2 regions of the Methylobacterium flocculans genome follow, and region 1 is predicted to be linked to the other one. Evidence: predicted binding sites of a transcription regulator. Region 1 holds the regulator's gene; the other holds the start of a gene.

Evidence for each region. Region 1 encodes PhoB, which activates phosphate uptake and scavenging genes when phosphate is short. Its sites were predicted from a motif close to TGTCATNNANCTGTCAT; they were not measured.
Region 2: OF380_RS02345 (UDP-2,3-diacylglucosamine diphosphatase) is a predicted target of PhoB. The motif match lies at 2,238-2,254, and genes of this name have one in related genera.

What each region holds. Positions count from the first base shown of each region.
Region 1 is NZ_CP107532.1:2,366,323-2,370,735, reverse strand. Features, by position in the region: gene OF380_RS10970 (MFS transporter) at 1-1,106, shown strand, start outside; gene OF380_RS10965 (SDR family NAD(P)-dependent oxidoreductase) at 1,206-2,009, shown strand; gene phoB (phosphate regulon transcriptional regulator PhoB) at 2,099-2,797, opposite strand; gene phoU (phosphate signaling complex protein PhoU) at 2,825-3,550, opposite strand; gene pstB (phosphate ABC transporter ATP-binding protein PstB) at 3,650-4,413, opposite strand, start outside.
Region 2 is NZ_CP107532.1:527,772-532,184, forward strand. Features, by position in the region: gene OF380_RS02335 (D-2-hydroxyacid dehydrogenase) at 1-420, opposite strand, end outside; gene OF380_RS02340 (aminotransferase class V-fold PLP-dependent enzyme) at 505-1,713, opposite strand; gene OF380_RS02345 (UDP-2,3-diacylglucosamine diphosphatase) at 2,354-3,124, shown strand; gene OF380_RS02350 (glycosyltransferase family 4 protein) at 3,121-4,200, shown strand; gene OF380_RS02355 (ribonuclease HII) at 4,270-4,413, shown strand, end outside.

The DNA of each region.
Region 1 (4,413 bases):
TCCTGTTCACGCTGGCGTCCCTGGCCTGCGCCGTCGCGCCCTCCCTCGACTGGCTGGTGGCCGCGCGGATCGCGCAGGGACTGGGCGCCGCCGGCGTCATGAGCGTCAACATCGCGCTGGTGCGCTTCATCTACCCGCACCGGCTGATCGGGCGGGGGGTCGGCAACGTCGCCCTGGTGGTGGCGATGGCCTCGGCGGCCGGGCCGACGGTGGCGGCCGGCATCCTCTCCGTGGCGAGCTGGCCCTGGCTGTTCCTCGTCAACCTGCCCGTGGGGCTCATCGCCCTGACGGTCGGCGCGCGCACCCTGCCGGTGACGCCCCGGAGCGGGGGCCGCTTCGATGTCCGCAGCGCGCTCCTCAACGCCCTGACCTTCGGCCTCCTCATCATCGGCGTCGACGGCCTCGGCGATCCGGCCACGCGGGGCCTGGCGCTGGCGGAGATCGGCGCGGCGCTCGCCGTCGGCACGGTCTTCGTCTGGACGCAGACGCGTCTCGCCCGCCCGCTCCTGCCCGTGGACCTCCTGCGGATTCCCGCCTTCGCCCTCTCGATGGCGACCTCCATCGCCGCGTTCGGAGCGCAGATGATGGCCTACGTCGCCCTGCCCTTCTATTTCCAGGACGTGCTGCGCCTCTCCGAGACGCAGACCGGCTTCCTGATGACGCCCTGGCCCATCGCCATCGCGCTGACGGCGCCGATCTCGGGGCGCCTCGCCGACCGCTACGCGCCGGGGCTGCTCGGCGGCCTCGGCCTCGCCCTGATGGCCACGGGGCTCGCCGCCATCGCGCTGTTGCCGGAGGGCGCCTCGCACCTCGACATCGGCTGGCGCCTGACCCTGTGCGGCCTCGGCTTCGGTCTGTTCCAATCCCCCAACAACAAGGTCATCATCACGAGCGCGCCCCGCGACCGCAGCGGCGGGGCGAGCGGCATGCAATCGACCGCCCGCCTCACCGGCCAGTCCTTCGGGGCCGCCCTGGTGGCGGTGATCTTCGGCCTGCACCAGGGGGCGCCCCCCGCCGGGCCGGTCTCCGCCACCCTGTGGTGCGCCGTGGGGCTCGCCGCCTTCGGCGCGGTGGCGAGCGTGCTGCGGCGCCAGCCGGAGGGGTGACGGCGGAGCGCGCAGGCTTTGCGCCGGAGGCATGACCGCCGATCGCACCAACGGTCGCGCCGGGCGTTGACCCGGCAATTCCCACGCGAGGACGAGTCCATGAACATCGACCTGTCGGGCCGGCGCGCCCTCGTCACCGGCTCCACGGGCGGCATCGGCTACGCCATCGCGAGGGCGCTCGCAGAGATGGGCGCCACCGTGGCGATCAACGGGCGCACGCAGGACCGGGTCCGCGACGCCATCGACCGCCTCAAGCGCGAGACGGGCCATGCGGGCTTCATCGGCGCGCCGGGCGACGTGGCCAACCCGGACGGCACCGCCCGCGTGGTCGCGGGCCTGCCGGACATCGACATCCTGGTGAACAACACGGGCATCTTCGAGCCGAAACCCTTCTTCGAGATCCCGGACGAGGATTGGCACCGCTTCTTCGAGACCAACGTGATGAGCGGGGTGCGCCTGTCGCGTGCCTATACGCCCGGCATGGTCCAGCGCGGCTGGGGCCGCGTGGTCTTCATCTCCAGCGAATCGGGCGTGAACATCCCGGTGGAGATGGTGCATTACGGCATGACGAAGACGGCCCAACTCGCCGTCGCGCGCGGCCTCGCCGAGACGGTCGCGGGCAGCGGCGTCACCGTGAACAGCGTCCTGCCCGGGCCGACCCTCTCGGAGGGCGTCGCCGATTTCATGCGGAGCATGGCGCCGGCATCGGGAGGCGGCGAGGTCGATCTCGACGCGGCGGGCCGGGCCTTCGTGGCCGAACACCGCCCGACCTCGCTGATCGGGCGGCTCGCCACCGTCGAGGAGGTGGCCAGCATGGTGGCCTACGTCTGCAGCCCGGCCGCCAGCGCCACCAGCGGCGCGGCCCTGCGGGTCGATGGCGGCACGGTGCGCAGCATCGTCTGAACGCGGACGGGCCCGATGCCGGACTTTTTCCGCGCACGCGGGATCAGGGTCCGGCCGCGGGGGTCAACGCCAGCCGGAAATGTTGCCGCCTACTCCCCCTCGAACATCTCGTCGAAGGAGTAGCCCGAGCCGCGTACGGTGCGGATCGGGTCGCTCTGGCGCGGGCGGTTCAGCGCCTTGCGCAGGCGGCCCACATGGACGTCCACGGTGCGTTCGTCGATGTAGACGTCGTGGCCCCAGACCCCGTCGAGGAGTTGCTCGCGGGAGAAGACCCGGCCGGGGCTCTGCATCAGGAATTCGAGGAGCTTGAACTCGGTGGGTCCGAGATGGATCTCCCGGCCCTCGCGACGGATGCGGTGGCTGACCCGGTCGAGCTCGATGTCGCCCGCCACCAGCAGGTTGGCCACGTGCGCGGGCTTCGCCCGGCGCAGCAGCGCGCGCACGCGGGCGAGCAGTTCCGGCACCGAGAACGGCTTGACGATGTAGTCGTCCGCCCCCGTGCCGAGGCCCCGGATGCGGTCGCCCTCCTCGCCCCGGGCGGTGAGCATGATCACCGGCAGGCGCTCGGTCTCGCGCCGCGCCCGGATGCGCCGGCACAGTTCGATGCCGGAGAGGGCCGGCAGCATCCAGTCGAGGAGGACGAGGTCGGGCACCTGCTCCTGCAGGCGCAGGTCGGCCTCGTCGCCCCGCGCGGCCGAGTCGACGATGAAGCCCTCGGCCTCGAGGTTGTAGCGGAGGAGGAGGGTCAGGGCCTCCTCGTCCTCGACGATCAGGATACGCGTACTCATCCGTGTGCTTTCCGTGCGGCGCGATCCTCAGACCGCGCCGGGCATCTCCACCGTCGCGTAGTTGGAGGCGTCGTTCTTCGGACGCTCCCGCTCCGCCAGCAGGTTCTCGCCGGTGACGAGGTAGTGGATCGTCTCGGCGATGTTGGTGGTGTGGTCGCCGATGCGCTCGATGTTCTTGGCCACGAACAGGAGGTGCGTGCAGAACGAGATGTTGCGCGGATCCTCCATCATGTAGGTCAGGAGCTCGCGGAACAGCGAGTTGTAGAGCGCGTCGATGGCGTCGTCCCGCTCCCACACGTCGAGCGCCGCCTTGGTGTCGCGGCCCGCATAGGCGTCGAGCACGTCCTTGAGCTGCTCCTGCACCAGGTCGCTCATGTGCTGGACGCCGATGACGATCTTCTGCGGCTGGATCTGGTCGGCGATCGCCACCACGCGCTTGGCGATGTTCTTGGCGAGATCGCCGATGCGCTCGATGTCGTTCGAGACGCGGATGGCCGTGACCGTCTCGCGCAGGTCGATCGCCAGGGGCTGGCGCCGGGCGATGAGCAGGATCGCCCGCTCCTCGATCTCGCGCTGGAGGATATCGAGGCGCACGTCGGCGCCGATCACCGCCTGGGCGAGGACGGCGTCCCGGCGCACCAGGGCCTGGCTCGCTTCCGCCATCATCTTCTCGGCGATGCCGCCCATCTCGGAGATCGAGCGGCGCAGATTTTCAAGGTCCGTGTCGTAGGACTTGACGATGTGGTCGGACATGGGGGTCGCACTCCGCGATCGGGCCCGCCTGTCCGGGGGCCGCCAGGGCGATGGGGTCGGGCGCGGACCGGGGAAAGGTCCGCCACGGGCCGCCGTGGATCAGCCGAACCGGCCGGTGATGTAGTCCTGGGTCTGGCGCTTCTCCGGGTTCATGAAGATGCGCGTGGTCGGGCCGAACTCCACGAGTTCGCCGAGATACATGAAGGCGGTGAACTGCGAGATGCGCGCGGCCTGCTGCATGTTGTGCGTCACGATGACGATCGTGAATTCGGAGCGCAACTGCTCGATCAGCTCCTCGATGCGGCCCGTCGAGATCGGGTCGAGGGCCGAGGTCGGCTCGTCGAACAGGATGACCTCGGGGCGCTGGGCCACGGTGCGGGCGATGCAGAGGCGCTGCTGCTGACCGCCGGACAGGCCCATGCCGGACTGCTTGAGCTTGTCCTTGACCTCGTCCCAGAGGGCGGCCTTGCGCAGGGATTCCTCGACGCGGACGTCGAGGTCGGCCTTGGGCAGCTTCTCGTAGAGGCGCAGGCCGAAGGCGACGTTGTCGTAGATCGACATCGGGAAGGGCGTCGGCTTCTGGAACACCATGCCGATACGCGAGCGCAACTCGTTCAGGTCGACCTTGGCATCGAGGACGTTCTGGCCGTCGAGGAGGATCTCGCCTTCCGCGCGCTGCTCCGGATAGAGGCTGTAGATCCGGTTGAAGGTGCGCAGAAGGGTCGACTTCCCGCAGCCCGACGGGCCGATCAGCGCCGTGACCTGGCGATCGTGGAAGTTGAGGTTGACCGACTTCAGGCCGTGGAAGCTGCCGTAGTAGAAGTTCAGGTCCCTGACGGCGATGCGGACCGGGGAATTCTCGT
Region 2 (4,413 bases), 1.8 Mb from region 1:
ATAGTCGAAGTAGCAGAACTGGGTGGACTTCGCCCAATCGCCCCGGCGCACCGAGTTGGCATAAGGAACGATGGCGCGTCGCAGCGCGAACATCAGGCCGATCACGTGCTCGGGCACGGTATTGAAGGCATAGCCGCGAATGTTGACGACGGTGATGCCCTGGGCCTTGGCGGCCTCCTTGTCGACGACATCCGTTCCGGTCGCGGCCACCGCGATGAGCTTGAGGTCGGGCAACTGCTTGAGCGTCTCGGCCCGCATCGGCACCTTGTTGATCAGGGCGATCTCGGCGCCCTGCAGGCGTTCGACGATCTCCTCGGGCGTCCAGGTCGATTCGTGCTCGACGTAATCGTGCGGGAAGCTGAAGGGGCGGACCTTGGCGTCCAGGGACTCGCGGTCGAGGAACACGATCTTCTTCGTCATGGAATCCTCTGGCCGATCCGGCCGGGTCACGGGTAGGGTCGTGGGGTGTCACGGGGCGGGCTCGCCCGCCCCGTCACCGAAACGTCAGGCCTTCGCCAGCGGGTTCTCGCGCAGGTAGCTCGAGGCCGCGGCGACGCCGGAGCCGGGCTGCACCTTCACGCCGTTGTCGAGGAGCGACATCTCTGCGCCCGCGATGGCGCCGAGCAGAGACAGCTCGTTCATGTCACCCACGTGGCCGATGCGGAACACCTTGCCGGCCACCTGGCTCAGGCCGGCGCCGAGGGCGAGGTTGTAGCGCACATAGGCGTGCTTGATGATGGCGGCAGCATCGACGCCCTCCGGAACGACGATCGCCGTGACGGTATCGGAGTTCCACTTCGGCTCCTTAGCGCAGGTCTTCAGTTCCCAGGCGGCCACGGCCTGGCGGGTCGCCTCGCCGAGCACGTGATGGCGATGGAAGACGTTCTCCAGACCCTCTTCCTTCAAGCAGGCGAGGGCTTCGCGCAGACCGTAGAGCAGCGGCAGCGACGGGGTGTAGGGGAAGTAGCCGCTCGGGTTCTGCTTCTGGTGGTCAGCCCAGTCGAAGTAGACATGCGCGAGGCGGTCGTTCTGACCCGATGAGGTATCGGCTGCCTTCAGCGCCTTCGGGCTGACGCAGATCACGCCGAGGCCGGCGGGGAGCATCAGGCCTTTCTGTGAACCCGCAATCGCGCAATCGACCTTCCACTCGTCCATTTTGAACGGCAGCGAGCCGATGGAGGAGACGCCGTCCACGAACAGGAGCGCCGGGTGACCGGCGGCGTCGATGGCCTTGCGCACGGCGCCGACATCGCTGGTGACGCCGGTGGCGGTCTCGTTGTGGACCACCATCACGGCCTTGATCTCGTGGTTCTTGTCAGCCCGCAGGGCCTCGCCGATCCGCTCAGGATTGGCCCCGGTGCCCCACTCTTCGTCCTGCACGACGACTTCCAGGCCGAGGCGCTGGGCCATGTCGATCCAGAGATGGCTGAACTGGCCGAAGCGTGAGGCCAGGACCTTGTCACCGCGCGAAAGCGTATTCGTCAGGGCCGATTCCCAGATGCCCGTGCCGGACGCCGGAAACAGGAAGATGGTGCCGTCCGTCGAACCGTAGACAGCCTTGCTTTCCTCGAAGAGCGGCTTCGTCAGCGCAGGAAAGTCCACCGAGCGGTGATCCTCGGACTGGACGATCATCGCGCGCATCACGCGATCCGGGATGTTCGTCGGGCCCGGAACGAAGAGGTGGTTCCGGCCGGGACGTCGCGTTGCCGCCATGATGTGTTCTCCGTGTTTGACAATGCGCCCGCGGACTAGGTTCGCGCGGCGGCACAGATGCGTCGATGGGTGGGGCGAACCGCGCGGACCGGCCCGAGTCGAATCGGGATGTCCTTGGCGGCTGCGGGTTAGATGAATCGCGGGACGATCGCGTTGGCGCTCAGCATTCAGACGGATGCCGGAGGGATGTCCGCCGGCGCCGAAGGTCTACCTTCAACGCCGCTGGCCGCGAGCGCCACCGAATACCTCAAGCCTCTTCTCCATGGGCCGGGTCACGCGCTCGACGTGCGCACACCGCTGGGCCGTTTCAGCGTCGTCGTCCCCGGGGACGGCACCCTTAGTTCGCCTCGATGGGCTCCGGTCATGCGTCCACGGACGCGGCCCGGTGGGGCACCTTGAGCGCGACTATGCCCGCCTTCGGGGCGAATGGAAAACCCGAAATACTTGGTTCCAAATCAAAATTTTTTTCGTGGAAGAAGAGCTTACGTCGCGTCGCCGAAGAGCCGTGTGGTCGCTGACCGTGGCGTCATCAAACTGATACGGGAATCCGGTTTGGCTCGTCGTATCGGAGGCTGTCCCGGAGGCGAGCGTGGGCGAAGATACCGATACGACCCGCGTCCGGACCTTGTTCCTGTCCGACATGCACCTCGGCACAAAGGGGTGTCAGGCGGACCTCCTCCTGGAGTTTCTGCGCGACTACGATGCGGACGAGATCTATCTCGTCGGCGACATCGTGGACGGCTGGCAGCTGAAATCGGGCTGGTACTGGCCGCAGAGCCACAACGACGTGGTGCAGAAGCTCATGCGCAAGGTCCGCAAGGGCTCGACGCTGGTCTACGTCCCCGGCAACCACGACGAGTTCCTGCGCGATTATATCGGCATGACATTCGGCGGGATCGAGATCGCCGACCAGCGGGTACACGTGGCCGCGGACGGCAAGCGTTACCTCGTCATTCACGGCGACCAGTTCGACATGGTGGTGCGCCACGCCAAGTGGCTCGCCTTCCTGGGAGACGGCGCCTACACCTTCGCGCTCTTCGTCAACACCTACGTCAACACCGCGCGCCGGCGCCTCGGGCTCGCCTACTGGTCGCTCTCGGCCTGGGCCAAGCTGCGCGTCAAGAACGCCGTCAACTTCATCGGGAAGTTCGAGGAACTGTTGAGTGCCGAGGCCAAGCGCGTCGGCGCGGACGGCGTCATCTGCGGGCATATCCACCATGCGGCCAACCGCCAGATCAATGGACTGACCTACCTGAACACCGGCGACTGGGTGGAATCCTGTACCGCCATCGTCGAGCACTACGACGGCACAATGGAGGTGCTCCACTATCCGACCCTGTTGCGCGCCCGCGCCGCCCGGACCGATGCCATCGGGCATCCGCATGCCCGTGGGGCGCGAGCCGTCGCGTGAGACTCCTCATCGCCACCGATGCCTGGCACCCGCAGGTCAACGGCGTCGTCCGTTCCCTGGAGAACATGGCGGCGGCTGGTCCCGCCTTCGGGTTCGAGCCGATCTTTCTGACGCACCAGGACTTCGCCTCGCTGCCGCTGCCGGGATACCCAGAGATCCGTCTCGCCTATGCCACGAAGCGGCATGTGGCCCGGCTCTGGGACGACCTGCGTCCCACCCACGTCCATATCTCGACGGAGGGTACGGTCGGCTTCGCGACGCGCCGCTACTGCCTCGCACATCGCCGCCCCTTCACGACGAGCTATCACACGCGATTTCCAGAATATCTCTCTGCTCGCGCACCCGTGCCGGAAGCCTGGAGCTATGCGTGGCTGCGCCGGTTCCACGGCGCCTCGAACGGCACGATGGTCTCGACGCCATCGCTGGAGCGCGACCTCGGCGGGCGCGGCTTCACCAACCTGATGCGCTGGACGCGGGGCGTCGATACCGACCTGTTCCGCCCCCGGGAACCCGGATCGCCGGAGCCCGCGATCCTGGCCGGCCTGCCGCGACCGATCTTCCTGTCCGTCGGCCGGCTCGCGGTGGAGAAGAACCTCGACGCCTTCCTGAGCCTCGACCTGCCGGGCACGAAAGTCGTCGTCGGCGACGGGCCGGATCGGGCGCGCCTCTCCGCCATCGATCCCGGTGTCCGCTTCCTTGGGACGCGGACCGGGGCCGACCTCGCCGACATCTACGCCGCCGCCGACGTCTTCGTGTTTCCGAGCCTGACCGACACCTTCGGGATCGTACTGCTCGAGGCCCTCGCTTGCGGTGTCCCGGTCGCAGCCTTCCCGGTCACCGGCCCTCTCGACGTCATTGGCGGCACCGGCGTCGGCGTTCTCGACACTAACTTGGCGACCGCCGCCCTCGCCGCCCTCCAGATTCCGCGCGCGCAGTGCCGCGCGGAGGCCCTGCGCTACACCTGGGCGGAGAGCGCGCGTCAGTTCTACGACAACATTGCCATCGCCCATGGAACGGCGCCCGCCCGGACATGGGCCGCGGGTAAAGCGCCCCGGAGCGTGGTCGGGCTCGGCTGAGACGTGGACCGGCCGTCGGTGCCACGCTAGGGACCGACGGCAATCACACCCGTTCCGGATCTCCCTGCAATGCCGCCGTTCGACCCGAGCCTGGCTTCGACCTACCCGGCCGTGATCGGCTGCGACGAGGTCGGACGCGGGGCGCTCTGCGGACCCGTCATCGTCGCGGCGGTCTGGTTCGATCCGGCCGTGTTCCCATCCGATCTGCTCGCG